3 regions of the Embleya sp. NPDC059213 genome follow, and region 2 is predicted to be linked to each of the others. Evidence: riboswitches for the same ligand, from Rfam matches in the RefSeq annotation. Region 2 holds a riboswitch; each other region holds the start of a gene.

What was found. Region 2 has a riboswitch for cobalamin ahead of ACFXMF_RS30405 (ABC transporter substrate-binding protein). Riboswitches for the same ligand answer to the same signal wherever they lie in the genome.
Positions count from the first base shown of each region.
Region 1: another riboswitch for cobalamin. It lies ahead of metE (5-methyltetrahydropteroyltriglutamate--homocysteine S-methyltransferase); the one in region 2 lies ahead of ACFXMF_RS30405 (ABC transporter substrate-binding protein).
Region 3: another riboswitch for cobalamin. It lies ahead of ACFXMF_RS21100 (ABC transporter substrate-binding protein); the one in region 2 lies ahead of ACFXMF_RS30405 (ABC transporter substrate-binding protein).

Region 1 covers NZ_JBHZAV010000001.1:39,599-49,264, reverse strand. Annotated here, with positions in the region: gene metE (5-methyltetrahydropteroyltriglutamate--homocysteine S-methyltransferase) at 1-1,503, opposite strand, end outside; cobalamin riboswitch at 1,679-1,844, opposite strand; gene ACFXMF_RS00220 (LacI family DNA-binding transcriptional regulator) at 2,685-3,686, opposite strand; gene ACFXMF_RS00215 (amidase) at 3,877-5,622, shown strand; gene ACFXMF_RS00210 (hypothetical protein) at 6,184-6,906, opposite strand; gene ACFXMF_RS00205 (hypothetical protein) at 7,280-8,155, opposite strand; gene ACFXMF_RS00200 (hypothetical protein) at 8,988-9,638, opposite strand.
Region 2 covers NZ_JBHZAV010000101.1:17,249-26,914, reverse strand. Annotated here, with positions in the region: gene ACFXMF_RS30420 (hypothetical protein) at 1-162, opposite strand, end outside; gene ACFXMF_RS30415 (ABC transporter ATP-binding protein) at 253-1,026, opposite strand; gene ACFXMF_RS30410 (iron ABC transporter permease) at 1,023-2,180, opposite strand; gene ACFXMF_RS30405 (ABC transporter substrate-binding protein) at 2,177-3,166, opposite strand; cobalamin riboswitch at 3,322-3,561, opposite strand; gene ACFXMF_RS30400 (DeoR/GlpR family DNA-binding transcription regulator) at 3,668-4,471, opposite strand; gene galT (galactose-1-phosphate uridylyltransferase) at 4,644-5,750, shown strand; gene galE (UDP-glucose 4-epimerase GalE) at 5,756-6,721, shown strand; gene galK (galactokinase) at 6,718-7,827, shown strand; tRNA gene ACFXMF_RS30380 (tRNA-Arg) at 8,175-8,247, opposite strand; gene ACFXMF_RS30375 (Gfo/Idh/MocA family oxidoreductase) at 8,409-9,461, shown strand; gene ACFXMF_RS30370 (dynamin family protein) at 9,518-9,666, shown strand, end outside.
Region 3 covers NZ_JBHZAV010000054.1:3,788-13,453, forward strand. Annotated here, with positions in the region: gene ACFXMF_RS21085 (ABC transporter permease) at 1-357, shown strand, start outside; gene ACFXMF_RS21090 (hypothetical protein) at 438-1,157, shown strand; partial or broken gene ACFXMF_RS21095 (DUF2975 domain-containing protein) at 1,200-1,316, opposite strand; cobalamin riboswitch at 1,458-1,683, shown strand; partial or broken gene ACFXMF_RS21100 (ABC transporter substrate-binding protein) at 2,001-2,597, shown strand; gene ACFXMF_RS21105 (FecCD family ABC transporter permease) at 2,764-3,852, shown strand; gene ACFXMF_RS21110 (ABC transporter ATP-binding protein) at 3,849-4,664, shown strand; gene ACFXMF_RS21115 (ferredoxin) at 4,661-5,413, shown strand; gene ACFXMF_RS21120 (snapalysin family zinc-dependent metalloprotease) at 6,130-6,714, shown strand; gene ACFXMF_RS21125 (helix-turn-helix domain-containing protein) at 7,242-8,201, shown strand; gene ACFXMF_RS21130 (aldehyde dehydrogenase family protein) at 8,349-9,666, shown strand, end outside.

The DNA of each region.
Region 1 (9,666 bases), on a different contig from region 2:
TTCGGCCTCGCCGTGCACCAGGACGTCGATGCCCGCCTTCTCCTGGAAGGCGACGACATCGCGGATCTCGGATTCGATGCGTTCCTCGTAACCGGCACTGTCGATGCGTCCCGCGCGCAGATCGGCGCGGGCGGTGCGCAGTTCGGCGGTCTGCGGGAAGGAGCCGATGGTGGTCGTGGGCAACAACGGCAGGCCCAGGTGGGCGCGTTGGGCCGCGGCTCGCTCGGGATAGGGCTTGCTGCGGCGCGCGTCCGTGTCGGTGACCGCGGCGGCGCGGGCGCGTACGGCGGGGTCGTGGGTGAGCGCGGAGGTCCTGCGGGCGGCCAGGTCGGCCCGGTTGGCGGCGAGGTGGGGCGCGATGGTGTCGGTGCCCCGGCCGAGGCCGCGCGTCAGGGTGACGATCTCGTCGGTCTTCTGCCGGGCGAAGGCGAGCCAGCGGGCGATCTGCGGGTCGACGTCGCGTTCGGCGTCGGCGTCCAGCGGCACGTGCAACAACGAGCAGGAGGCGGCGACGTCGACCCGGTCGGCCAGGCCCAGCAGTATGCCGAGCGTGGTCAGCGACTTGCCGAGATCGTTGATCCATACGTTGCGGCCGTCCACGACACCGGCGACCAGACGTTTTCCGGGCAGCCCGCCGACCGCGGCCAGCGCGTCGAGGTTGGCGGCGGCGGCCCCGGTGAAGTCCAGCGCCAGGCCCTCGATCGGCGCCCGGGCCAGGATCGGCAGCGCCTCGCCGAGGCGGTCGAAGTACGAGGCCACCAACAGCTTGGGCCGGTCGGTGCGGCCGCCGAGATCGCGGTAGACCCGCTTGGCGGCGTTCAGTTCGGCGAAGCTGCGGTCCTGGACCAGGGCGGGCTCGTCGAGCTGCACCCACTCGGCGCCGGCGGCACGCAGGTCGGCGAGCAGCCGGGCGTACACCGGCAACAGCCGGTCCAACAGGGTCAGCGGCTCGAAGTCGGCCGCGACCCCCGGCGCGGGCTTGGCAAGCAGGAGGTAGGTGAGCGGGCCCACCAACACCGGGCGGGCGGTCAGGCCGAGCGCGACGGCCTCCTCGAACTCGGCCACCTGTTTGGCGGAGTTCGCCTCGAAGACGGTGTCCGGCCCGAGTTCGGGCACGAGGTAGTGGTAGTTCGTGTCGAACCACTTGGTCATCTCGAGCGGCGCCACGTCCTGCGTGCCACGCGCCATCGCGAAGTAGCCGTCCAGGGCGTCGACTTCGACGGCGGCGCGATGACGGGCCGGGATCGCACCCACGGCCACGCTGGTGTCGAGGACGTGGTCGTACAGCGAGAAGTCGCCGGTGGGTACCTCGTGGATGCCCGCCTGGGCGAGGCGTTCCCAGTTGGCGCGGCGCAGTTCGGCCGAGGCGTCCCGAAGCGCCTGCGCATCGATGCGGCCGGCCCAGTAGCCCTCGACGGCCTTCTTCAGTTCCCGATTCGGGCCCTGACGGGGATAGCCGTACACGGTGGCACGGGCCGCCGCGGCTGCGGACTTGGTGGTCACGGAACTCTCCTTCGCGAGCCTGTCGACAAGATCCCGGGACGGATCGCAGGCACGAAGGGAATGGCAAACCACACGGGTCACGTCGGTGTACTCCCGCACGTGTCCCACCGGTTGTCCGCCGACCCGCCCACGAGGTCACCGAGATCACCGTGCGCATCGGCGGCGCACGGGCAGTGGCAGGTCTTCGGACTCGCGGGCACATCCGCCAAGGGCGGACACCTACTGGCCGTCGCTTCCCGGACCCGAGTCGGGTCCAGTGCTGGTTGACGGCGGTCGTTCCCACTCACCGCTGCGGGGCAGTCCCGGATTCACACCGGGTTCCCTCTTACGACGCGCCTACCCGGATGGCAGGGCGAACCGACTGCGTGCGACAGCTTAGCCGGCCGAGGGCGCCCCGGGGAGCCACCGCACGAGCCGGATGGGGCGAGCACGCGCCGAAGACGCGGACAACGGCCGGCGACGCATCGGTGGGGCCGGTGTTCGCGATCCGGTGTCGTGTTCGTTCCGACCGGTGGGGAGGACCCGGCGCGGCGGTGACCCTTCGCCGCGGTGCCGAAGTGCCTGGGCCGGCCGGTTTCCACCACAGGGGGAGCCCCACACTCGGGGCTCCCCGCCTGCGGCCGGCACCGGGGCCGGGTCAGGGGACGCACGGGGGAGGGGGAGCGGAGTGGTGAAGGAGGGGTTCAGCGGGAACGGGGTTCCGGCCGCGCCCCATACGGACTGCCGGGTGGCGAGCGGGTCGGGGGCGCCGCAGCCTTGAGCCGGTCCACTGTGTCCTCGAAGGTGGCCTCCTCGACGCCGGCCGCGGCCAGGGCGAGTGCGGACTGCATCGTGTTGGGCGGTTCGGGCGTCGTCGAGCTGCCGGTGGCCGGGATGAACTTGCCGCCGCTGCCGTCGCCGGCGGACCGGGAGGCCGGCCGGCGGGCACCGTAATCGGCGGCCGTGGTGGGGACGTTGGTGGCGGGGTGGCGGGGTGCCGTGGGCTGTGAGCAACCAGGCCGTCATGACCAGGGCGAGCCCGGGGGCTGCCGCCGCAATGCGAGATTTGGCGCCAATACGTGAGATATCAAGGCAAGTCGTAGTGCGCGGAGGGCTTGACGCGACGCAGCACGTTCCGCAGTCGGCGCCTGCCGGCATCGGCCTTGGGCGGGAAGCACTCGAACGGGCGGCACGCGGTCGGTTCAGTGGCCACCCTGGGTCGAGGCCCGGGTGCGCAGTTTCCATGGGTGGAGGCGGACGGTGTCGGGTGGGGTGCGGTCGGCCAGAATGTCGCACAGGAGTTCGGCGCAGGCCTGCCCATAGTCGGCGGGGCGCAAGTCCACGGCGGTGATCGGCGGGTTGCCGGTGCGGGTGGCGGTGCCGTCGACGCAGGAGGCGACGAGCAGGTCCGCGCCGGGAGTTCGACCGAGGGCGCGGGCGCCGTGCAGGACGCCGGGAGCGGCTCCGTCGGGGCCGCACACCACCGCGTCGATGTCCGGTTCCGCGGTGAGCAGGTCCCTGGCGGCTTCGGCCGCCTGCGCGGGGGTCGCCGCGAACGGGATGGTGCGTACGGTGACCGGGACGCCGTGCGGCGTTCCCCACGCGTCGGCGCTCACTCGCAGGGTTTGGGCCCACGCCGAGTCGCCCCCCGGGGCGAGCAGCGCCGGTCGCCGCGCGCCGCGTTCGCGCAGGTGGTCCAGGACCGCGGCGAGCGAGGCGGCGTTGTCGCACACCACGGCACCGATCGGGGCGCGGCTGGGGCCGAGGTAGCGCTCGCCGGTGACGACCGGGACGCCCGCGTCGAGGAGTTTCGGGACGGCCGGGTCGGAGCCGTCGGGGTCGATGACGAGGAGACCGTCGACTCGGGAGGCGACCGGTCCGGAGCTGCCCGTGGGCCCGCCGAGCAGGACGACGTCGAGCCCGTCGTGCTGGGCGCGCTCGACGGCTCCGAAGGCGAGGTCCAGGTAGTAGTCGAGCCGGGTCGCGGTCCGTGGGAGGTAGAGGCCGAGCGCCCCCGCGTCGGCGCGGCGCAGACGGCGGGCGGCGCTGTTGGGGCGGTAGCCGAGCGCCTCCGCCGTCTCGCGGACCCGGGCGCGGGTGGCCTCGGCCACGCGTCCGGAGCCTTGCAGGGCGTCCGAGGCGGTGCTCCGGGACACGCCGGCGGCGCGTGCCACGTCGATCAGGGTCACGATGCGGGCGTTCACAACCACGGAGTCTAGATGTCCGGCCCAGGGATTGCCGGATCGATCCGGCAGCACCTAGGCTCGCCCTGTGCCGGATCGATCCGGCACGGACGTGGGATGCCGTTCGCCCGCCCGGGTTCGGGGCACGGCTTCGACCCCGCGTACCGGTTTAACGAGGCCGCCGAACCGAACCAGCCAGGAGGCACCCCGCATGACCCGCGGATTCGACGTCGTGGAGACCGGCATCGCCGACCTGCGGGTGGCGCTGGAGAAAGGCGAGACCACGGCGGTCGACCTGCTCGACGCCTATCTCGCGCGGATCGCGGCCTATGACCGGCCCGGCACCGCCACCGCGCTCAACGCGGTCGTCGTGACCAACCCGAACGCCCACGCCGACGCCGCGGCCTCCGACGCCCGCCGGGCGCGTGGCGAGAGCCTCGGCCCGCTGGACGGCATCCCGTACACGGCGAAGGACAGCTACCTCGCGAAGGGACTGACGGCGGCGGCCGGTTCGCCGGCGTTCGAACGCCTGGTCGCCCGGTGCGACGCGTTCGCCATCGAGCGACTGCGGGCCGCCGGGGCCGTGCTCATCGGGCTGACCAACATGCCGCCCATGGCCAACGGCGGCATGCAGCGCGGCGTGTACGGCCGCGCCGAAAGCCCCTACAACGCCGACTGGCTGACCAGCGCCTACGGCTCCGGATCGTCGAACGGATCGGGCACCGCGACGGCGGCGTCCTTCGGCGCGTTCAGCCTCGGGGAGGAGACCTGGTCGTCGGGCCGCGCCCCTGCCTCCAACAACGCGCTGTGCGCCTACACACCCAGCCGCGGCGTCATCTCGGTACGCGGCAACTGGCCGCTCGTACCGACCATGGACGTCGTGGTCCCGCACACCCGCACCATGGCCGACCTCCTCGAACTCCTCGACGTCGTCGTCGCCGACGACCCGCAGACCCGCGGGGACCTGTGGCGTTCCCAGCCGTGGATACCGCTGCCCGCGGCGTCCCGGATACGCCCGCTCTCCTACCCGGCCCTGGCGCCGGCGGATGCGACCGCGGCCCGCACCGCGCTCGCCGGCCGGCGGATCGGCGTGCCCCGCATGTACATCAACGCCGACCCCGACGCCGGGACGAACCCCCGCGGCGGCATCGGCGGCCCGACCGGGCAACGCATCCGGACACGCGCGTCGGTCATCACCCTGTGGGAGGCCGCGCGCCGCGACCTGGAGGCCGCGGGCGCCGAGGTGGTCGACGTCGACTTCCCCGCCGTGACCAACTACGAGGCCGACCGCCCCGGCGCGCCGTCGCTGCCCACCAGGGGCCTCGTCGACCCCGCGTTCCTCACCGTCGAGATCGAGGACCTTTCGGCGTGGGCGTGGGACGACTTCCTGCGCGCCAACGGCGACCCGGCACTGGCCACCCTCGCCGACGTCGACCCGGCCCGGATCTGGCCCAAGCACCCCGACGAACTGCCCGACCGCTACGTCGGGTTCGACGACACCATCGCCGACTACCCGAGGCTGGTGCGCGAGCGCCCGTACGCGTCGTTCACCGACATCCCACACCTCGAAGCGGGCCTGCGCGGCCTCGAGGAGACACGCAGGGTCGATCTCGAGGCGTGGATGGACGAACTGCGCTTGGACGCGGTGGTGTTCCCCGCCGTCGCAGATGTGGGCCCGGCGGACATGGACGTCGAGGAGGCGTCCGCCGACCTCGGTTGGCGCAACGGCGTGTGGGTCGCGAACGGCAACCTGGTGCCCCGGCACCTCGGCATCCCGACCGTCACCGTGCCGATGGGCGCCATGGCGGACATCGGCATGCCCGTGGGGCTGACCTTCGCCGGCCGCGCGTACGACGACAACGCCCTGCTCGGTCTGGCCGCTGCCTTCGAGGCGACCGGGAATCGCCGCACCGAACCGCCGCGTACGCCACGCCTGGCGACCGAAATCCCGCAGTGACAGCCCGGCTTCGGTGAACCGGGATGAGCAACATCCCACGATCGGCGAGCCGGGCCCCCGAAGTTGGGGCGGCGGGAGCTGCACGTCCTCGCGACGGCTCAGGACCTTCCCGAGGCCGGCATCGACCACCACGGTCCCGAGGAGGTCTCCACCCGTTACGTGAGTCACGGCCGAGAGTCGGTCGTCGGGCGGCCGGCCCAGCCCGCCCTTCGCGGACAGCGCACCCTTGCGTCGACCAAATGCGCCTCCTGGAGCTTGCGTTGATGTCGGTGCTCGTCGCGGTGAGTGAATCGCACGGGTGAGCCGTTCGATCAGCTCCGGGTCGGTGCTGTTGTCTGGGCCTCCGAGGGGCGGCCCGTGTCCCGGGCAGGCAACGCGACTTGGCCCGAGAGCGGGTCCGTGGTGTGCGGACCGCCCGGCACCACGACGGCCGCGACGGCCGACACGTATGCGGAAGCCGGTTCCGACACCAGGCAGCACGTGACTTGGAACCCCGCCATCACCTACCCGGGCATCAAGGTCCCTGCCGGCCCGAAGGGGAATGCGGCCCGGCAGGGGCTCTCAGGAGGGATCGGAGTCGACTTCGATGTCGTAGGACGGCGTTGTGTTGGAGCGTAGGGGGGAGTCGAGTTTGTCGACGCGGAGTATGTAGGTGCCCGGAGACAGATCGGCGATGATCTGGTAGCGGCCGGTGAAGCCGGGTTCGGTCCCGGTCCAGTAGCCGGAGCCCAGGCTGTGCTTGAGGATCCATCCGTTGGGCTGGACGATCGCCGGGTAGACCGGGCTGATCGCGCCCCTGACCAGGGCGAAGGACGCCCCGGCATGCGCTTTCGCGCCCGGTGTGGCGGTCAGCCTGAAGGAGAAGTATCGAACGTTGAACGGGGAGCCGGAGGTCAGCGGCTCGCAGCCTCTGGCGGCCACGGGACCGTCGACGACGCCGAGCCGGTGGGGGTCGGTGAAGGTGCCGCTGCCGAGGAGCCTGCCGCAGTCCAGACCCTTGGTTCCGGTGGGCCGGGTGTCGCCGCCGCCGGCCGGAGTACTGCTCCTCCTGGAGGGCGTGGTTGCGACCGGCGACGGGTCGGTCTTGCGGGTGGGTGACGCGGAGGTGGTGGTCGGCGACGCGGGCAGGCCGGGGGTGGGGGACAGTGTGGGTGCGCTCGGCTGCGGCACGAAGGTCACGCTCGCGGTGGGCGTTTCGGCCGCGGTCGTTTTCTCCGGCGACGAATTGTCGCACCCGCCGGCGATCGGTAACGCGCAGAGCAGCAGTATGAGCTTTCGGTGCATGGCCTTCCCCGGGAATGCTTGGCGGTCCGGGAGGACCGGCTATGGCTGATGGTCTTCTACCGTCGTTGGCTCGGAAGGAATGGCCGCCCGGCCCTTGGGGACGCTCCGACCACTGATCGAGGACTGTGGTCACCGCTGCTCAGGGGCCTGTCGGCGGAGTATTTCTTCGGGCCGCGCAAGAGTTGGTCACCGTGAAACGGAGCGACGGGCTTGATCACGCCACACGAGCGGATATGGGTCGGCGTCGACGCCGGCAAGGGGCACCAAGGTGATCCATCCGTTTTCTCGACTCGTGGGCGCTGCGGGAATCCGCAGCGGATTCCCGTCGGCCCGTCGAGTGGGCGGCGGGCGTTCGCCGCAATGCCGCGGGATGCTACTCCCAGATTGCACCGGATTTTGTTAAGGTGGGGTATTCCGTGGAATTATTGCTCCCGGTGCGAAACGGAGCGCCTTGATCGTCGATGATCAATGTTCCCTGTTTGCCCTGATATGTCCAGTCAAGTGCGAGCTTCCAGGTGATAACGCAATCGCATGTCCGCCATTCTTTTACAGGGCTTTGTGCGTCGATTCCGAATCTTTGAGTGTCGTTCCCGGCGACTTTATAACTGAATTCTCCGCCGTCCTCTTGTTCGACGCGTGGATTTTCAGCAGCCAAGTCGATTACCATCCGGGGGCCGATAGGTAATCCGGAACCACAGCCGAGCCGGAGGGTCACGTTGGTGCCCGGGGCCAGTTTGCTCTCCTGTCGTTCGATCACGCGCATGGCTCGAAGCGTGACGTTGTAGTCGTGTTTCCCCTCGACGGTCACCACGATGGGCGTGGTGTCGCGATCGATGCCACCGAGTCCGTGGGCCCATTCGGCTGTCGGCTCGCCCGGGGGAACCGGGATGTCTCGAGGGCTTTTGCCGGGGAACAACCAGCCGTGGCACTTGTTCGGGTCCGGTGCGTAGTCCACGCTCGCGGTCAGCGGTGGTGTGTCCGCGACGCTCGCACTCGGCGGGCTCGTGGTGGAGGGTTGCATACCCGGACCGCCATTACTCGGCGGGATCGTGGCGGGACGCGGCTTCTCTGGGCCGGAGGCGACCGGTCCTGCCCCTTGGGTCCGGTTGCCCGAGCCGGTGTCGTTCTCCCGTACGGCCATGAAGACGACGACACCGACAAGTCCCATGGCCCCCAGGGCCGCCATGGCCACCAGTACAGGCGAATACACGTGCATGACGTTGTGGTTTCCGGTGACGACCGTTTTCACGTTGTTCCCCGCCGCCACGCTTCCGCCGCTCGCGTGAATGCTCGGCCGCGCGGGTGCGACCTCTGTCGGTGGGACCGAGGCCAACGCCCGATCGGGCGTTCCACCTTCTCCATCGACGCCGGCGGACTCATCGTTACGACGGGGCCGAACACTGGACCGTGTAAAGCGAAAGGTCATGCGCGGGTTTCATTCTCGAGGATATTCAAGCCGTCGCGTTTAGCCGCAGTCGCGTGACGCCGCCCCTGCTTCCCGCGACGAATGGTTGGACCGATGGGTCGGTCGTATGCGGGATCGAGATGGTGATCATGCCCGCCTCTTGCGGTCGAAGATGCTTCCCGACGAGCGCATGAAATCATACTCCGAACGGGCGCGCTTTTCAGCGCGTCGACTTGTCCGGAAGGGCGACGAACGAGAGGAGCATCTTCGCCCACACCGACGCCTGCCCAAAGCCTCTCGATCCTCGGACGCGACGTGATCATTTTCCACAAGACGTGGCGATCGATCCTGCGTCGCCTTGGATCACTACTCGCCGGAACACCCGGCACCTGGGCTATTCCTCGCCCCCTTTCACGCACCTGTGATCAATTTCGGCAACGTCGCCGGCATTCACGATCACGTGCGATGTGTTGATGCCTACCGACCGACGTGGGAGTCCTGCACGTCCTTCCCGGCGGCGATCGAGCCGCTCCTCGCGGTGATGCCCCGCCCCACCCTCGCCCCTGGCGACCGGGCAGGGCCGGCTGTTCCCGGCCACCGTCATCGACGTCGCCACCCGCAAGGTCGTCGGCCGGGCCACCGGCGCCCCGTGTTCACGACGCGCAGGGCCCCATGCTCAGTGAATCGGTGTCCAGTGCGCGAAGGCATCCAGCATTCCGGGACGCTCGGGGTTGCCCCGGATCAGGCAACCCCATACGAGTCCGGGCACATCGTCGCGCATCAGGTTCGCGGGGCCGTCCGTCAGGGCGCGCAGGGTGGCTTCGAGGTAGGCGGAGATCGACGGGTGGACCGCCTCCGTCACCGGCTGCTCCACGATCCACCAGTCCCCGACGCCGACGTCGCCGGCATAGCGACCCTGCTCGGGTCCGGCTTCGTCCCGGGTGAGCCACGGGAGTACCCGGGCTCCGCCCCACATGTCGCCCGGCGCGCCCCACCCGAGCATGGCGAGCCTCAACTCCACCGCCCGCGCCAGGGAGCACATCACCCCGTGGGGCAGGAAAGCCCCGGAGCCGACCTCACCCTGCTCGTCATTCTCGATGTACTGGTGCTCCGCACCACCGCACAGTCGCCAAAGCGCGTCCAGTTCCACGGGCAGGCCGAACCCGAAATGCTGCTTCAGCCGGGAGTTCGCGGTGGCGATCTCCTCGTTTGTCGCGGGTGGCAGGATCGAGGCATACGAGAGGGGAGCATGCTCGGCCGGCCACGCGGTAAGGGCCCGCCAAGCCGCTGTGACCCGCTCGGCTTCGTCATTTGCTCGAACCGACATTCGGCGACGCTACAAGGCGTCATTTCGG
Region 2 (9,666 bases):
GCACGCCTGGTTGGCGCAGGATTCGGTGGCGCCGCCGAATCCGATCAGCACGAACAGGTCGGTCATCGCAAGCACGACGAACGCGAACAGGCCGACGACGAACACCGCCGCACGGGCGAAGCCGTCGCCGTTGCCGGCCGGGCCGGGAGGCGTGTAGGTCATGCGGGTCACGCTAGGCGGCGGGTCCGACGCGGGCATCCGTACAAGTACTCACTTGCGCATCCCACCGGCCGCCGCCCGGCGTTCGCACCGCTACAACACCACCACCAACGGCGTCCCGGTCCGCGGATGCGTCCGGATCTCCGTCTCGATGCGATAGACCCGCTCGATCGTCGGCGCCGTCAACACCTCCGCCGGCGTGCCGCTCGCCACCGGTCGGCCGTCGGCCAGCAGGCAGACCCGATCGCAGAACATCGCCGCCAGGTTGAGGTCGTGCAGCGCCACCAGCACGCTCACGCCCAGTCGACGGACCAACCGCAACAACCCGAGCTGGTGGTGGATGTCGAGATGGTTGGTCGGCTCGTCCATCACCAACAACCTCGGCTTCTGCACCAACGCCCTTGCCACCAAAGCCCGTTGCCGTTCGCCACCGGAGAGCGACGCGAACGCCCGCTCGGTCAGGCCGTCGAGTTCGAGCAATTCGACCGCCGCCGTCACGATCGCCCGGTCGCCCGCGTCGTCGGGGTCGAGCAGGCCCTTGTGCGCGGAGCGGCCCATCGCGACCACGTCCCGCACGGTCAGCGGGAAGTCGGTCGGCATGTCCTGGAGCACGGTGCCGATCCGCCGCGCGGCCCAGCGCGCCGAATGTGTCCACACGTCCTCGTCGTCCAGGAGCACCCGACCCGAGGTCGGTCGGTTCACCCGGTAGACGCTGCGCAGCAGGGTCGACTTGCCGCTGCCGTTGGGGCCGAGCAGGCCGACCACCTCGCCCGGTGCCACGGTCAACGACACCGCGTCCACCAGCTTTCGGCCGCCGACCGCGAAGCCGACCTCGTCCAGGACCAACCGCGCGGCGGAGCCGCTCATCGTGCCCCCGCTTCCCGGCGCGCGTCCCGGCGCAACAACCAGACGAAGAACGGCCCGCCGACCAGCGAAGTCACGATGCCCACCGGCAACTCCTGGGGAGCGAGCACCGTACGCGCCACCAGATCCGCGCAGATCGCGAACACCGCACCCAACAGCGCGGCGACCGGCAACGCCCGCCGGTGATCGGCCCCGACCAGCAGCCGCACCACGTGCGGCAACATCAGGCCGACGAAGCCGATCACCCCGCTGACCGCCACCACGACCCCGGTGAGCACCGCCGCGAGCAGGAACATCCCCTGCCGGAACCGCTGGACGTCCAGGCCCAGTGCGGCGGCGCTCTCCTCGCCGGCCAGCAGCAGGTTGAGGTTGCGCGCCTGGAGCAGCAGTACGACCAGGCCGATCGCGAGCGCGAGGGCCGGTACCAGCAGCAGCGTCCAGCGGGCCGAGCCGAACCCGCCCAGCGTCCAGAACAGCACCTGGGCGGCGAGTTGCGGATCCGGCGAGGTCAGGACGAGCAGGCTGGTCAGCGAGGACAACACGGCGCTGACCGCGACCCCGGCCAGGACCAGCCGCACGGCGGTGACCCGGCCACCGGAGCGGGCCACCGAGAACACCACGAGCAGGGTGATCAGCCCGCCGGCGAACGCGGCCGCGTTGAGGGTGAGCGCGCCGAGCGACAGGCCGCCGACCGAGGCCACGCCCCAGCGCATCACCAGCACCGCGCCGGTGGCCGCGCCGGAGGAGACACCGAGCACGTCCGGCCCGGCCAGCGGGTTGCGCACGATCGCCTGGATCACCATGCCCACCACCGCCAGCGTCGCGCCGACGACGGCCGCGAGCAGCACCCTGGGCAGCCGGGTGTCGGCGATGATCAGGTCGTGGGCGCGGCTCCAGGACGGTTGCACCCACGCGTCCCCGCCGATGCGATGCGCGAGGATGCGCCAGGTCTCCGACCACGGCACCGGCACCGAGCCCACCAGCAACCCGGCCGTCGCCGCCGCGAACAGCGCCACGAGCAGCACGCCGACCACCAGCGACAGCCGTACCCGGCCGCCCGGCACGTCGGCCGGCGGGCCCCGGTCCGGCGGCGGCGCCGCGCCCTCCCCACGGAGCACCGCGATCCGGGCCGCCGTCGGGTCCCGATCGATCGTCATGACCGGTCGGGGTGGAGCTGCTTAGCGAGTTCCTCGACCGCGTCCACCGAGCGCGGCCCCGGCTGGGCGACGGACAGCGAGATCACCGGGAAGGCGTTCGCCCGCAGCGCGGGTACGTCGGCGAGCACCGGAGTGGCCCTGAGCGTGGTGATCTTGGCCTCCGCCGACGGCGTCACGTAGTCGTAGATCAGCACCACGTCCGGTTTGCGTTCGGCGACCTGCTCCCAGGAGACCTTGGTCCAGCGCTCGTTCAGGTCGGCGAACACGTTGCGGCCGCCGGCGCGGGTGATGATCTCGTTGAGCATCGAGTTGCCGCCGGTGGTCTGCGCCGCGTCGGCGCCGGAGTTGTACACGAAGACCTTGACCGGTGCGGCGCCCGCGAGACGCGCGGTGACCGCGTCCAGCCGCCCGCGCAGTGCGGCGACGGAGCCTTCGGCGCGCTCGGACACGCCGAAGATGCCGCCGATGGAGCGCAGTTCGCCGTAGAGCTGTTCGAAGGTGACCGGTGCCTTGGCGCAGCCCTCGGGATTGAGGTGGGTCTTGATGTTCAGTTCGCCGAGTCGGGCGCGGGTGTGGCCGGACGACTCGGAGAAGCCGTCGGGGTAGCCCGAGTAGACGAAGTCGGGCGTGGCTTCGAGCAGTTTCTCCAGCGAGGGTTGCGCGTCGGCGAGCACCGGGATGCGCCCGTACGCCTCCCGGTATCTGTCGCCGATGGTGCGGCCCTTGAGGTACGCGGTGCCCACCATCTTGTCGGCCAGGCCCAGTTCGAGCATCAGCTCGGTGGCGTTGGAGGTGAGCGTGGCGGCGCGCTGCGGCGGCCGGTCGTAGGTCGTGCTCACACCGCAGTTGTCGGTGTCGGTGTACGGCTTGTACGCGGTGGGTGCGGGGGCGCTCGCCTTCTTGTCCTGCACCGCCCCGCCGCACGCGGTTGCGAACAGTGCGAGCGCGGCGACCGCCGCGGCCCACGAGTGTCGGCTGCGGCCCATCGGTGTCCGCGTTCGTATCGGCGTCGGCATCGTCGAAGCTCTCCCTTGCGAGTCCTCGTCGGGGGAACTCGGGAGGGAGGGAGCGCGGCGGCGGACACCGCTCGGCGCCGTCGTCCGACGGACCCGCCCGCGAGGTCCCGGAAGTCCGCGTGCGCGAGGCGAACGCGGGCGACGGCAGGTCTTCGGACTCGTGGGCGGGTTCCGCGGGCCACGGGTGCGTGGCCGGGTCGTCCTACCGGTCGCCGCTTCCCGGATCCCGTTTCACCGGGCCCAGTGCTGATGGCGACTTTCGTTCCCACTTACCGCTGCGGGGCAGTTCCGGATTCGCACCGGATTCCCTCTTGCGACACCCGGAATCGGTCGAAGCCGGGTGAACCGTTCGCAAGGGCAGCCTAACCATGGGCGCCGCGGCGGCCGAGCGAGGGTGCTTTTTCGGCTGCCGCTCGGGCGACTTCGGCTGCCGCCCGGGCGACTTCGGCTGCCGCCCGGCGACTTCGGCCGCTACTGGGCGACCAGGATCTCCAACCCGGCGTCGCGCAGCGCGTCGAGCGTGTCCCGGTCGGCCGGGCCGCTGGTGATCAGCAGGTCGATGTCCGCCAGCGGGCACACCTCGGCGAGTTCGATCCGGCCCAGCTTCGAGCCGTCGGCGACCACGACCCGACGCCCGGCGGCCCGCAACATCGCCCGCTTGGCCTCGGCCTCGGGCAGGTTCACGTTGGTGATGCCACCCGTGGGGTGCACGCCGTTGCAGCCGAGGAAGACCGTGTCCGCGTGGATGCGCTCCAGGATGTGGTCACCGAGCGGATTGATCAGCGAGTGCTGCAACGGACGCAGCGTGCCGCCGGTGACCACGACGGAGAACCGGGGGATGGCCCGCTCCAGCTCCAGCGCGATGGTCAGTCCGTTGGTGAACACCACGAGGTCGCGCAGGTCGCCGCGGTCCACCAGGGCGCGGGCCACGAACGTGGTGGTGGTGCCCACGTCCAGGACCACGCTCTCGGACGGCGACACCAGCGCCGCGGCGGCCCGCCCGATCAGCGTCTTCGCGGGCGACGCCGAGGTCAGCGCCTCCTCGAAGGACGGCTCGACCCGGGGATCGCGGCCGGTGAACATCGCACCGCCGCGGACCCGGCGCAACCGGCCCTGGCGCTCCAACACCTCCAGGTCGGCCCGGACCGTCACCCGCGAGATGCCGAACGCCTCGGCCAGGTCGGTGACCTTGGCGAAGCCGCGGTCCGCGATCGTCGCGGCCATCCGGGCGCGGCGGCCCTCGGCGGGCAGACCGTCGGTGTCGTCGTCAGGCATGGGCAGCATCTTGCGGACACCTTCCGAAACTTGTCAAACCGCAGCCGGAGCCGCCGAGATGACGACGCGATTCGACGGGATTGGCAGGCATCTCGGGGTCTCAGGACTTTCCCAGAGTCTTCTCATCACTTTCTCATTGACAAGTTTTGGAAAGCTTCGCAAAATTGGAGACATGAAGAAGACTCAGGCCGTCATGGCCGACGGTCGCGAGATCGTCTACTACGACACGCGGGACGACGCGGTCCGCACCGCCGTCGACCCGCGAGATCTCGCGCCCGTGGTGAGCGGGTCCGAGATGCGCTACGACCGACTGCTCGACGAATGGGTCGTGGTCGCCTCGCATCGGCAGACCCGGACCCACCTGCCCGCCGCCGACGCGTGCCCGCTGTGTCCGTCCACGCCCGAGCGGGCCACCGAGGTCGCCGAGGCCGACTACGAGGTGGTCGTCTTCGAGAACCGCTTCCCGTCGATGTCCGGCTCGTCGGTGTCCGGGCCCGGCGCGGTCGACCGGCCCGAACCCGGCTGGGACCGCGACCCGTTCCCGCGCCGGCCGTCCGGCGGACGGTGCGAGGTGGTGTGCTTCACCCCCGAACACGACGCGTCCTTCAAGGACCTCACCCCCGAGCGCGCGCGCCTGGTGCTGGACGCCTGGACCGATCGCACCGCCGAGTTGTCCGCGCTGCCCGGCGTCGAGCAGGTGTACTGCTTCGAGAACCGCGGTCGGGAGATCGGCGTCACGCTGCCGCACTCGCACGGGCAGATCTACGCCTACCCGTTCGTCACGCCGCGCACGGCCACCATGGTCGCGAGCACGGCCGCACACCGGCACCGCACCGGCCGCAACCTGTTCGAGGACGTGCTCGCCGCGGAGCGGGCGGACGGGTCGCGGATCGTGGCCGAGGGCGAGCACTGGACCGCGTTCGTGCCCGCCGCCGCGCGGTGGCCGTACGAGGTGCACCTGTATCCGAACCGCCGGGTGCCGGACCTGCTCGCGCTGGAGGAGGCCGCGCGCGCCGAGTTCGGGCCGATGTACCTGGATCTGCTCGGCCGCTTCGATCGGCTCTTCGACGGCGAGCCCGCGCCGTACATCGCCGCCTGGCAGCAGGCGCCGGTGCGCTCGGGCCGGATCGACTTCGCGCTCCACCTGGAGCTTTTCTCGATTCGCCGGGCACCGGGCAAGCTGAAGTACCTTGCCGGGAGCGAATCCGGGATGGGTGTGTTCATCAGCGACGTACCGCCGGAGACCGCGGCGGCACGACTGCGGGAGGTCGGCGAATGAAGCTCATGGTCACCGGCGGCGCGGGCTACGTGGGCAGCGTGGTCGCCGCCCATCTGGTCGCGGCCGGACACGACGTGGTGGTGCTCGACGACCTGTCCACCGGGCATCGGGACGCGGTCCCGGACAAGGCCGCCTTCGTCGAGGGCCGGGTCCAGGACGCCGCGCGGTATCTGGACGCGTCGTTCGACGCGGTCCTGCACTTCGCCGCGTCCTCCCTGGTCGGCGAGTCGGTCACGGAGCCGGCCAAGTACTGGCACAACAACGTCGGCGGCTCGCTCGCGCTGCTGGACGCGCTGCGCACGCACGGCGTCGGCCGCTTCGTGTTCTCCTCCACCGCGGCCGTCTACGGCGCCCCCGAGGTCTCGCCGATCACCGAGGACGCGCCGTGCGCGCCGACGAACCCGTACGGCGCCTCGAAGCTGACCGTCGACCGGCTGATCACCTCGTACTGCGACGCGTACGGCCTGCGGGCGGTGAGCCTGCGCTACTTCAACGTCGCGGGCGCGTACGGCCGGTACGGCGAGCGGCACGCGACCGAGACCCACCTGATCCCGCTGGCCCTCCAGGTGCCCAACGGCACCCGCGGCTCGGTCGCGCTCTACGGCACCGACTACCCGACGCCCGACGGGACGTGTGTGCGCGACTACATCCACGTCGCCGACCTGGCCGACGCGCACCTGCTCGCGCTCGCCGCGACCGGTGCGGGCGGCGCGGCCACCGGGCACTTGATCTGCAACCTCGGCAACGGGACCGGCTTCTCGGTCCGCGACGTGGTGGACGCGGTCCGCACGGTGACCGGCTGCGCGGTGCCCGCGCACGAGGCGCCGCGCCGGGCGGGCGATCCGCCGGTGCTGGTGGCCGCCGCCGACCGGGCGCGCGACCTGCTCGGCTGGCGTCCCACCCGGACGTCGCTGGAGGACATCGTGGCGGACGCGTGGACGTTCCTGCGGGACGGCGAGGCGGGAGGATGAGCGAGTTTCGCGTCGAGGGCGTCTGGGCGGCGCCGGGCCGGGTCAACGTGATCGGTGAACACACCGACTACAACAACGGGTTCGTGCTGCCGATCGCGATCCCGCAGACCGCGCGGGCGGCCGTCGGGCGGCGTACGGACGGCCGGCTGCGGCTGGCCTCCGGGCACGCCGGGAGCGAATCGGTCGACCTGGCCGTCGCCGACCTGGCGCCCGGCGCGCTGACCGGGTGGTCCGCGTACCCGGCGGGCGTGTTGTGGGCGCTGCGCGCGGCGGGGCACGAGATCGGCGGTGCCGACATCAGGATCGACAGCGACGTGCCGGTGGGCGCGGGGCTGTCCTCGTCGGCGGCGCTGTCCTGCGCGGTTGCGCTGGCGCTCGACGATCTGTACGAACTGGGCCTGGATCGCCTTGAGTTGGCCCGGATCGCGCAGCGCGTCGAGACCGACTTCGTGGGTGTCCCGGTGGGCATGCTGGACCAGATGGCCTCGCTCGGCTGCGTCGCGGGCCACGCGTTCTTCCTGGACTGCCGCGATCTGACCGGCCGTCAGGTCCCGTTCGACTGCGCGAGCGTGGGGCTGCGGCTGCTGGTGATCGACACCCGGGCCAAGCACGCGCTCGTGGACGGCGGGTACGCGGAGCGCCGGGCCTCGTGCGAGGAGGCGGCGCGACTGCTCGGGGTGCCGTCGCTGCGCGAGCCGGCCGACCCGGACGCGGCCCTGGCGGCGCTGCCGGACGGGCCGTTGCGCCGGCGGGCGCGGCACGTGTTCACCGAGAACGCGCGGGTGTTGCGGGTGGTCGAGGCGCTGGCGGCCGGCGACGTCCGGGCGATCGGGCCCGAGCTGACCGCGTCGCACGTGTCGATGCGGGACGACTACACGATCTCCTGCCCCGAACTGGACGCCGCCGTGGACACCGCGCTGGCCGCAGGTGCCCTGGGCGCCCGGCTGGTCGGCGGCGGGTTCGGCGGCTCGGCCATCGCACTGGTCGACGCGGACCGCTGCACGGCGGTCGAGGAGGCGGTCGCGAAGACCTTCGCGGCCCGCGGCTTCACCGCCCCGCGGTTCTTCCAGGCGGTGCCGTCGGCGGGCGCGCGCCGGGACTCCTGACCGACTCCCGACCGACTCCGAACCGGCTTCTCCCTCGGGCGATCACGCGACCGGCGTGGTCGCCCGAGCCGTTCCACCGGCATCGGGCGAGCCCGCTCGTTCACGTCCCGGGAGCCGTCTGTTTCCGGCCAGAACCCCGTGCGCCGCAAACACTGCGAAAGGGTGCATTGCCGACCCGTGTCGACCCCCTGTGCGGGGCCTCGGTCACCGCTCGCGCAAGCCCGGTGACGGTCCGGCACGAACGTCTGGCCGGCGTCGTGCACCGGGTCGGGCCGGACGGCCGAGCACCGGGGCCGACCTGCGCGGACGCCGCCCGGGGGTGCGGGCGGCGGACGGCGGCGTGGCGGTGCCCCCGGCAGGACTCGAACCTGCGACCAAGCGCTTAGAAGGCGCCTGCTCTGTCCACTGAGCTACGAGGGCGTGGGCGAATCAGGATCTTGCACCGGATCCGGTCGCGGCACAACAGAATAGGGCCGTGTGCATGCCTCACCGGCGTTCCGATGGTCACCGTTACCTGATCAGACGCAGTTGGCGGCCAGAATGTGATCAGAGAAGGGCCGAAACGGACAGAGGGAGGCGCAGTGGGTCCCACCAGGACTGTACTTGTCGGCTACGGCGTGGGGGGCTCGGCCTTCCACGCGCCGGTCGTCGAGGCCGTGGAGGGCCTGGAGCTGGTTGCCGTGGTGACCGGGAATCCGGAGCGCGCGGCGCAGGTGCGCGAGCGGCATCCGCAGGCCGAGGTGATCGGGACGACCGAGGAGATGTTCGCTCGCGCGAGTGACTTCGACCTCGTGGTGATCACCGTGCCGAACCGCTTCCACGTCCCGCTGGCCACCCGGGCGTTGGCGGCCGGGCTGCACGTGGTGGTGGACAAGCCGTTCGCCGGGACCGCGGCCGAGGGGCGGGAGCTGGCCGCGACGGCGACGCGCCACGGACGATTGTTGGGCGTCTACCAGAACCGGCGCTTCGACGGTGACTTCCGGACCGTGCGGCGGCTGGTCGAGGAGGGGCGACTGGGCGAGGTGCACCGGTTCGAGTCGCGGTTCGAGCGTTGGCGTCCACAGGTGCGCACCTCGGTGTGGAAGGAGCAGGCCGATCCGGCGGAGCTGGGCGGGATCCTGTACGACCTCGGGACCCACCTGATCGATCAGGCGGTCACGCTGTTCGGGCGCCCCACGCACGTGTACGCCGAGTCGGCCGCCCGGCGGCCCGGGGCGCTGGTGGACGACGACACCTTCGTCGCCCTGACCCACCCGGGGGGCGTGCGGTCGCATCTGTGGATGAGTGCGACGGCGGCCGACCTCGGGCCGCGTTTTCGGGTGCTGGGGTCGACGGCGTCGTATGTGAAGTTCGGGATGGACCCGCAGGAGGAACTGCTGCGCGCCGGCGCCGAGGTCGGTGTGCCCGGTTGGGGGACCGAGCCGCCGGCGGCGTGGGGAGTGCTGGGTACGCCCGGTGGGACCGCCCCGGTGCGGACCGAACCGGGCGCCTACCAGGACTACTACGCCGCGTTCGCCCGGGCGGTGCGTGGCGAGGGTGCGCCGCCCGTGGCGATCGAGGAGGCGGTGACCGTACTGGAGACGATCGAGGCGGCGCAGCGCTCCTCCGCCGACGGAGTGACCGTCGTGCTGTAACGGTCGTCGCGCGTTGGGAATGCGGACAATTCGGGCACTGGTCGCCCGTGGTGATCATGGGAAGCGACACCCTGTCCGCAGCCCTCGCCGGCCTGCGGGACCAGGTCGTGGCGACGTGCTTCCCGCTGGACCTGCCCGGCGCCGTGCAGGCGCGGCTGGCCCGCCGCGAGTTGATCGACCAACTCGGCGACTACCTGCTGCCGCG
Region 3 (9,666 bases), on a different contig from region 2:
CTGATCGCCGCCCTGGGCGTGGTCAACACGCTCACCCTGTCGGTGCTCGAACGCACCCGGGAGATCGGCCTGTTGCGGGCGATCGGCACCTCGCACGGGCAGATCCGGCGCATGGTCCGGGCCGAATCGGTGGCACTGTCGGCGTACGGCACGCTCCTGGGACTGCTGCTGGGCGTCGGCTGGGGAGTGACCGCCCGGCGCGGACTGGCCGATCAGGGCCTGGAGGTGCTCGCCGTCCCGTGGTCGACGCTCGCCGTGATCGCAGCCGGATCCGCAGTGGTGGGTGTGCTCGCGGCGCTGCTCCCCGCATGCCGGGCGGCACGGATCCCGGTCCTCACCGCGATCGGGGCACAGTAGTGCGACGCCGACTCCGGTCCGCCGCCGCACTCGTGCCCACGAGCTCGTGCTCGCCGACTCCGATCAGGACGAGAACTCCCATGTGGCCCAAGCGTTCACCATCTTTCGCCGGCCGCGCACTCGGTCGCCCGGTGCGCCTGTGCGTGCTCACCGGCCTCCTGCTGGGCGGATCCGCGTGTGCCGAACCGGACTCGCCGTCTCAGGCAACCACCCGCCGGGCGCAGTACACCATCGACGCGCCGCTCACCCGGCTCGTGATCGTCGGCGGAGCGGGCCGGGTGCAGGTGGTTCAGGGCGGGCCCGGGTCGGTGCGGGTCACCGAGATCAAGCATTTCGGCACCGCCGAACCCGCAACCGAACACGTGTCGGCCGAGGGCACGCTCACGCTGCGGCACACCGTGAGCGGCAGCGCGCAGGTCTCCTACGAGGTGAGGGTGCCGCCGGGGCTCGCGGTCCGGGTCGGCACCACCTCGGGGCAGGTCACGCTGACCGGCCTGTCCGGCGATCTGGACGCGCGGACGGCACAAGGCGGCATCCGCGGCGAGCGGTTGACCACGCGTACGGTCGTCGCCCGGGCCGACCGGGACGCGGTGGACCTGTCCTTCGCCGCGCCACCCGATCGGGTCGACGCCGAAGGCGACAACGCCCGGGTCCGGCTGCCGGCCGGCACCGTCTACGCGACGGACGCGAGCAGCGAGCACGGCTCGGTCAAGGTCGACGTGGCCCGGGATCCGGCCGCACCGCACCGGGTGCGGGTGCATGCCACGTCCGGCGAGGCGGACATCCTCCACACGCGGTAGCGCCGCCCCGTGCGGCTCCGGGCGATGCGCCGGATGGGGGAGTATCACCTCCTCCGACTCGGCCCGCATCCGGGCCGCTTGGACGTCGCGCGCGACGGCCTGGGCAAGCAGCATCCGCAGCACGAGCCCGACGAGCGCAACTCCCAGGACGGCCATGCCCCGTAGGCGACCTCCGCCGCAGGGACCCACCTTCGGATCCATCCGCGTCTCCACCCGTTGTTCCACCCGTGGGTCCAGGCGCGGAGCGGGTTGCCGGTCCCGAGAGGACCCGGCCGGCGTCGGTGGGCGTGAGCGCCGACGAGGCACGACGAGCGGTTTGGTAGCCTATCGCCGCCGTGGTGTACGGGAAGCCGGTCGAATGCCGGCGCGGCCCTCGCCACTGTAGCCGCGGAGTCCCGCGGCCCTCGCCGACCGCTCCCACAGCGGTCGGGGTCACTGGGTGGATCGGGAACGAGCCAACCGGGAAGGCCGGCTGCGGAACGTCGATGCGGAAGCCAGGAGACCGGCCACGGCGCGACATGTTCCACGAGGGTTGGAGAACACATGCCCCGCGCTGCCCTGCGCCCGTTTCGATTCGAACGTTTCATACCTCCGGCGCGCGCCCCGCGTTCCACGCGCTCCGGCCTCGCTGCCGTGGCGATCCTGCTCGTCGGCGCGCTCGGCGCGTGCACGGGTGCGCCCGAGGCCGACAAGCCCGCCGCGGCGGCCGGGAGCAGCCACTCGACGCCGGTGAGCGTGAGCAGGTGCGGCGTCACCACCACCGTGACGTCACCGCCGGCCCGGTTGGTCACCCTCAACCAGGGCGCCACCGAAGTCGCCCTGGCTCTCGATCTACAGACCCGGATGGCCGGGACGGCGTACCTCGACGACGCGGTCCCGGCGCGATGGAAGGCGGCCTACGACACCGTCCCGGTGCTCTCCGAGAAGTATCCGTCCAAGGAGAAACTCCTCGCGGCGCGCCCGGATTTCCTCTACGCCTCCTACTCCAGCGCCTTCACCGACAAGGTGGCGGGCACGCGGGACGAACTGGGTTCCCAGGGCATCACCACCTACCTGTCGCCGTTGGGGTGCGCCGACAGCAAGCAGCAGGCGTCGGCGTCCTTCCAGACGGTGTGGGACGAACTGGGCGATGTCGCCGAGGTGTTCGGTGTCGCACCGCGCGCCGCCGCCATCCGGGACGCGCAGAAGCGGCAACTTGCCGAAGTCACGGCCAAGTCGGCGGGCAAGGGCCTGAACGTGCTCTGGTACGACTCGGGTACCAAAACCCCGTACGTCGGCGCGGGCCACGGCGGACCCCAGCTCGTGCTCGACGCCGTCGGCGCCCGCAACGTCTTCGACACGCTGGCCGGTGGCTGGAAGACCACGAGTTGGGAGCAGGTGGTCGCGGCGGACCCGGACGCCATCGTGCTCGCGGACGCCGCTTGGGACACCGCACAGTCCAAGATCGACTATCTCGAACACGACCCCGTGCTGAACAAGCTCAAGGCCGTCCAGCGCCGTGCGTACGTGGTCGTGCCGTTCTCCGAGTCGACCCCCGGCGTGCTGCTCGCCGACGGTGCCGTCGTGTTCTGGTGTGTAGTTGTATGTGTTAATGCGACCGGCGTCCGTGACCGTGACGGATCGTCCCGCCGCACGGCTCGCGGGCGCGAGCCGTGCGGCGGTGGCCCTGGCCGTCGCCGCCGTACTGCTGTTGTCCACCGTGCTGCTCGGCCTCGCCGTGGGATCGGTCCACGAGCCGCCGCACGTCGTGGCCGACGTGGTGCTGCGCCGACTCGGTCTCGGTGGCTCCGACGTCACGGCGCTGGACGACCGGATCATCTGGCAACTGCGGCTGCCCCGCGTCCTGGGGGCCGCCGCGACGGGCGCGGGACTCGCGGTGTGCGGCGCGGTGTTGCAGACCCTGACCGGCAACGACCTGGCCGACCCCTACCTGCTCGGGATCTCCAACGGCGCCGCCGTCGGCGCGGTCACCGTGATCGTCCTCGGTGTCGGAGTCTCCGGCACCGCGGTGATCGGCGCGCTCCCGGCCGCCGCCTTCGTCGGTGCCCTGCTCGCCGTCCTGGTCGTGCTGACCCTCGCCGGTGCGCACAGCCGGACCCTGCCGGCCTCGCGGACCGTGCTGGCCGGCATCGCGGTGGGGCAGTTGTGCGGCGCGTACACCTCGTTCGTCGTGCTCGTCCTCGGCGACCGCAACGCCGCCCGCGGCGTCATGGAGTGGACGCTGGGCTCGGTGGCCGGGGTGCGGTGGAACACGGCCGTTTTCCTGGTCGTGGTGGCCGTCCTCGGCACGGTGGCGATGGTCGCGGCCGCCCGGGACCTCGACGCGTTCGCGTTCGGCGAGACCGCGGCTCGTTCCGTCGGTGTGCACGTCGAACGCACCCGCTGGGCCCTGATCGCCGCGGCGGCGCTGGTGACCGCATGTCTGGTCGCCAATACCGGCGTCATCGGGTTCGTGGGTCTGGTCGTGCCGCACGTCGTCCGCCTGGTGTGCGGCCCGCGCCATGCCCTCCTGCTGCCCATGTCCGCACTCGTGGGCGCGTCGCTGCTCGTGGGCAGCGACATCGTGGCGCGCTCGGTGCTCCCGGAGCAGGAGATCCCCGTCGGCGTCGTCACCGCCGGGCTCGGAGCGCCGTTCTTCGCATGGTTGTTGTGGCGCCAGGCGGCCGGCAGGTCGGCCGGGGGGAGTCGGCCGTGATCGTCGTGAACCCGGCGGCGCCGGCCGCCGAACACGTCGGCGTGCGCGTCGACGGCGCCACGTTGTTGACGGACGTGACGGTCGGCTTCGCCCTCGGTCGGGTGACGGGCCTGCTCGGGCCGAACGGCGCCGGCAAGACGACGCTGCTGCGGGCCCTGGCCGGGCTGCGCCGGCCGCAGACGGGCCGAGTCCTCCTCGACGGCGAGGACCTGTACAGCCTCACGGCCCGCCGACGCGCGCGCCGGGTGGCCTTCATGGAACAGCAGGCCGACACCGTGCTGCCGCTGACGGCCCGCCAGGTCATTGACCTGGGGCGCACGCCGCATCGCGGCCGGTGGCCCGTGCTGCCCGGCCTCGCGACCGCACACGAGCAGGCCGTGCTCGCCGAGGCCGCCGCCGCCACCGATGTCGGCGCGCTGCTCGACAGGACCTGGTCGTCCCTGTCCGGCGGCGAGCGCCAGCGCGTGCAACTCGCGCGCGCCCTGGTCCAGGAACCGGAGGTGCTCCTGCTCGACGAGCCCACCAACCACCTCGACCTGCGCTACCAACTCGGCTTCCTCGACACCGTGCGCGGGCTCGGTATCACCACCGTCGCGGCTCTGCACGACCTCGAACTCGCCGCCGCCTACTGCGACGACGTCGCCGTGCTGCTCGAAGGCCGGCTGGTGGCCCATGGGCCCGTCGCCGAGGTGCTCACCTCCGCCACGATCGCGCGCGTCTACGGCGTCGACGCGACCGTGGAGCGGCACCCCTTGCATCACCGACCGCACGTCCGATGGAACGGCTTGCTTACCGAGGGGATCGAGTCATGAGCCAAGACCGTGCGGGATCCTCCGCAGGGCCTGCTTCGGGCCGTACGACGGTCCTGGTCGGCATGTCCGGCACGGAGGTCGATCGCCGGGCCGAGCTGTGCACGGCCGCCGTGTCGTGGCACGCCACGACGGCGTTCCTGCAACTGGGTGAGCCGTCCCTGTCGGCCGAGCTGACCAGACTGGCCGACGCGGGCGCGGAGACCGTCGTCCTGATCGGGGTCCGCCTCGGCGCATCCGGTCCGGGCCACTCCTGGCTGCGGCGGATCGCGGCGTACTGGTGGCGCGAGCGCGCCGGCCATCGCCCCGTGCTGCTCGTCGCCGCCCGGCTCGTCGACTCGGCGGATGCCGTGGCCGATGCCGTGGCATCCGCCGAACCGATCACCGGCGAGGAACCCGGTCTCACCTCTCCGGTCTGGGAGGAGGTCACCGGCCACCGACACCAGGTGATGGTGTGCCGCGGGCCGCGCTGCACGGCCAAGGGCGCGGACGACACCCAGCGTTCGCTGATACGGCAACTCAGGGAGCACGGGCTCGGCGACGACGACGTCCTCGTCACGCAGACGGGGTGCCAGTTCCCCTGCAACCAGGCTCCGCTGGTCAGCGTGCAGCCCGACGACGTCTGGTACGGGCACGTGGACCCGGCGGCGATCACCGCGATCGTGACCGACCATCTCGTCGGCGGCCGGCCGATCACGACGCATCGCCTCCCACGGCGCAGGAAGGAGCCGGCAAACCGGCCGGAAGACTGACCCGTCCGCCCGGTGACACGGATGCCCCGACGGCCGACGGAGTCGCTCGTGCCCGCCCCCTCCGCGCAGCGCTGCCACAGCGGAGGCGCGGGCGGAGGCGGCGCGGGAGGCGACGTCATGCCGTCGGGGACACCCGGCAGCGAGCGGGTGGTTGCGCACGCAGCGATCGGATCGCCGAAGGCGACCGCGGGGGCCGGCTTCTCGCGTTGTTCGTGATTGCGGGACTCGGAGCCGGTGCGATGCGCGTCGACCCACGCGGCGGACCGCCCCCGGTTTCGCCAAGGACGATTTCACCTTCGACCGGCAACACCGCACCGCGACCTGTCCCTGCGGCGTCACCGGTTCCGATTTCCCACGACGTTCGGGCACGGTCGTCGGCCGTGTGCGAGGTCGCGCCTGGTCGAAGTCGTGACGAATCTCCGGCCCGTAGCCCTGGGTTCGCGCCACACGCTGCCACCTTCCGCACGCGTGCGGCGGTGGCCGAGGTCTCGTGTCGGTGAGGCGGCCGGGGGCTCGCGACCTGCGGTGCGATTCGGCGCGACAGGCGTCCGGCCGAGCGGCCTCTTCGCTCCTGCGTGGACGTTATGGCCGACTGGTATGCCTGCGAACCCACGGGCACGCACATACTCCCAAAGACGAACACGAGTCGACAGGTCGCCGACAACCCAAGGACCTGTGCTCTCCCCGCCACGGACAAATCCAGCGGAAGGACGCTTATGCCCCACTCCAAGTGGTTCGCGGCAGTCGGGACCGCCGCGGTCGTCACCATGGTCATGGTGCCTGCGGAGCAAGCCGCCTCCGCGCCGTCCAACGCCGCCCCGAACAGCGTTTCGGCGGCGACGACCCTCTACTATGACGACTCCCGAGCCGGTGGCTGGGAAGCGGCCATCGCGGCCGGAGTCGCCACCTGGAACGCGAACGTCACCAACGTGAAGCTGGCGAAGGCACCGTCCGGTACTCGTGCCCAGATTCGGATCACCGCCACCAACGGTTGGCCGCAGGCAAGCCTGGGCCCTGTCCGCCCCGGTGGACAGGGATGGGTGGAACTCGGCAGCCAGGCGGTCGCCCAAGGCTACGACAAGACCCGCATAGCGGCCCATGAGATCGGCCACAACCTGGGCCTCCCGGACACCAAACCAGGTCCGTGCTCCAAGCTGATGTCAGGCTCCAGCGCGGGAGTCGCCTGTAGGAACCCCGTCCCCGACGCGGCCGAGCGGTCCCGCGTCGAGTCCGCCTACGGCGGCCGTGCCGCCGCCGCGCAGACCCCGGCCGACGGTCGGGTAATGGTCGACGTGCCCTGAGGTCCGACGACGAACGCGTCCGCCGATCGCAACGCCCGACCCGCGCACCGGTCTCGGGTCGGCCGCGAACCACCGGAGGGCGCGGGGCAGCCACATGAGATGTGTGTACCACCGGGGACGACCCCGCCCGGCAACGGTTTCGCCCCGCATCGACGCGGTCGCCCCGCCATTGCCGCCGGTACGCTCGACGCCCGACCCGCCACGGCGAGGCGATGCGCCGCGGCCGGTGGTATCGACACCCCGGCCGCGGCGACACCCACCCCGTGTCCAGCGCATGTCTCGGCGACGGACCGTTCCGGGAAGCAGCCGCAGCCGGAACCAACGCGCGGCATTCCCCGGCGCACCAAGCCATGCCGAGCCACACCGAGCCACACCGAGCCGCACCAAGCCGTGCCGAGCAACACCAAGCCGCACCACCGGTCGCCGCCGCCCCGCCCTCGGCCGGCGATGCCCCGCCGATCTGGCGCGCGATACCAGTCGGCGGACACAATGACCGCGTACCGAGACATCGGAAGGCTTGGCGGGGCATGGAATTCGTGGTCACGACGGACGGCCTGCGCGGCGCCGACCGCTTCGAATACTGGCGATCGGCCGTCTCCGAAACCTTCGTCCCGCTGCGCGCCGAGCCGGCGCACAGCTCCGGGCGGCCGTTCCGGGGCCGGATGCGGTCCATGGAGCTGGGCGCGCTACAGATCACCGAGGTCTCGGCGAATGCTCACGCGGTACACCGGACCCCTCGCTTGATCACGGCGTCCGGTGGCGAGTACTTCAAGCTGGGCCTCCAACTCTCCGGAGCATGCGTGCTGAGCCAGGACGGCCGGGAAGTGGCGCTCGCGGCCGGTGACTTCGCGATCTACGACACCACCCGCCCTTACAGCCTGTCCTTCGGGGCGGAATACCGCCAACTGGTGGTGATGTTGCCGCGGCCCCTGCTGCGCGTCCCGTTGCGGGAGATGGGCCGGGCCACCGCCCGGCGGCTGTCCGGGCAGCGCGGCTTCGGTGCCCTCGCGGTGAGCCTGTTGCGGGAACTTCCGCAGCACCACGCGGAGTTCGAAGGGGCCGAGCTGCACCGACTGGCGGATACGGTGAGCGATCTGGTGGCCGGTCTGGTCACGGCCCGGCTCGACCCGGTCGCGTCCGCCGGCGGGACGGGCCGAGGGGTGTCGATCACCACGATCCGGGCCTATATCGAGGACCGGCTCGGCGATCCCGGCCTGGGCCCGGAACGGGTGGCCGCCGCGCACTACGTCTCCACCCGTCATCTGCACCGGCTCTTCCAGGAGGAGGGGACGACCGTGTCCGGCTGGATACGGCATCGCCGACTGGAGCACTGCCGCCGCGAGTTGGGCGATCCCACCTTCCGGGAACGCCCGGTCGGGGCCGTCGCCGCCCGCTGGGGCCTGACGGACGCGGCCCGATTCAGCCGCACGTTCCGCCGCGCGTACGGATGCAGCCCGCGCGAGTATCGGGCGACGGCGCTCGGATGAGGCGTCGCGTGGGCGGCCGGAAGGCGGACCGGGCCGGCGCCCACGGACAAGTACCGGGCGCCCAAAGACAAGAAGACCCGGACCCCGAAGGGAGATCCTCGCTCCGGGAGGCGCGCGTCGGACGCGCCGTGACACCAGGGCGGCGGCATGGCGAAGGGCCGGCTTCTCATCGGCGGAACGTGGACGGCGGCGGCGGACGGTGCGGAGTTCCCCGCGCACGACCCGGCGAACGGTGCGCTGCTCGGTCGGCTGGCCGCGGCCGGTCGGTCGGACGTGGACGCCGCCGTCGATGCGGCGAGGGCCGCCCTCGGCGATCCGGCCTGGGCGCGGATCACCGCGGCCGAACGGGCCCGCCTACTGTGGCGCATCGCCGACCTGATCGAGCGCGACGCCGCCGAGTTGGCCGAGTTGGAGACCCGTGACCAGGGTCAGCCGCTGGGGGTGGCGCGCGCGGTGAGCGTGGCGGGAGCCGCCGAGCACTTCCGCTATTACGCGGGGTGGGTGACCAAGATCCAGGGGTCGGTCGCCCCGGTGTCCTTCCCCGACACCCTGCACTACACCCGGCGCGAACCGGTCGGCGTCTGCGCGCTGATCACCCCGTGGAACTTCCCGCTGATGATCGCGGCCTGGAAGATCGCGCCCGCGCTGGCCTGCGGCAATACGGTGATCCTGAAGCCCGCCGAGCAGACCTCGCTGACCTCGGTACACCTGATCCGGCTCTGCCAGGAGGCGGGACTGCCCGCCGGGGTGGTCAACCTGCTCACCGGCGGCCCGCAGACCGGACAGGCGCTGGTCGCCCACCGGGGAGTGGACAAGGTCTCGTTCACCGGCTCCACCGCGGTGGGCCGGGAGATCGCCCGGACGAGCGCCGACGACCTCAAGCGGGTCACGCTCGAACTGGGCGGCAAAGCCCCCAGCATCATCGCCCGCGACGCGGACATCGACGCCGCCGTGGCGGGCAACCTCCAGGGCGCGCTGCTGAACAGCGGTCAGGTGTGCGCGGCGTACTCCCGGTTCTACGTGGACCGCGCCCGCGCTGCGGAGTTCACCGACAAGCTCGCCGCGGCCGTCACCGCGCTCCGACTGGGCCCGGGACTGGCCGCCGGGACCGACCTCGGCCCCCTGGTCAGCGAGGAGCACCTGAACCGGGTGGAGTCCATGGTCGCCGCGGGCGTCGCCGAGGGCGCCGAGGTCGTCACCGGTGGCGGCCGGGCCGGCGGCGACCTGGCGCGGGGCAATTTCTACCGGCCCACCGTACTGGCCGGCGTCGGGGACACCATGTCCATCGCCCGCGACGAGGTGTTCGGCCCGGTGCTGCCGGTGCTCACCTACGAGGACGAGGACGAGCTGATCGCCCGCGCCAACGACACCGACTACGGGCTGGCCGCCGCGGTGTGGACCGCGGACCTGCGCACCGCGCACCGGCTGACGGCCGGCATCCGGGCCGGGGCGGTGTTCGTGAACA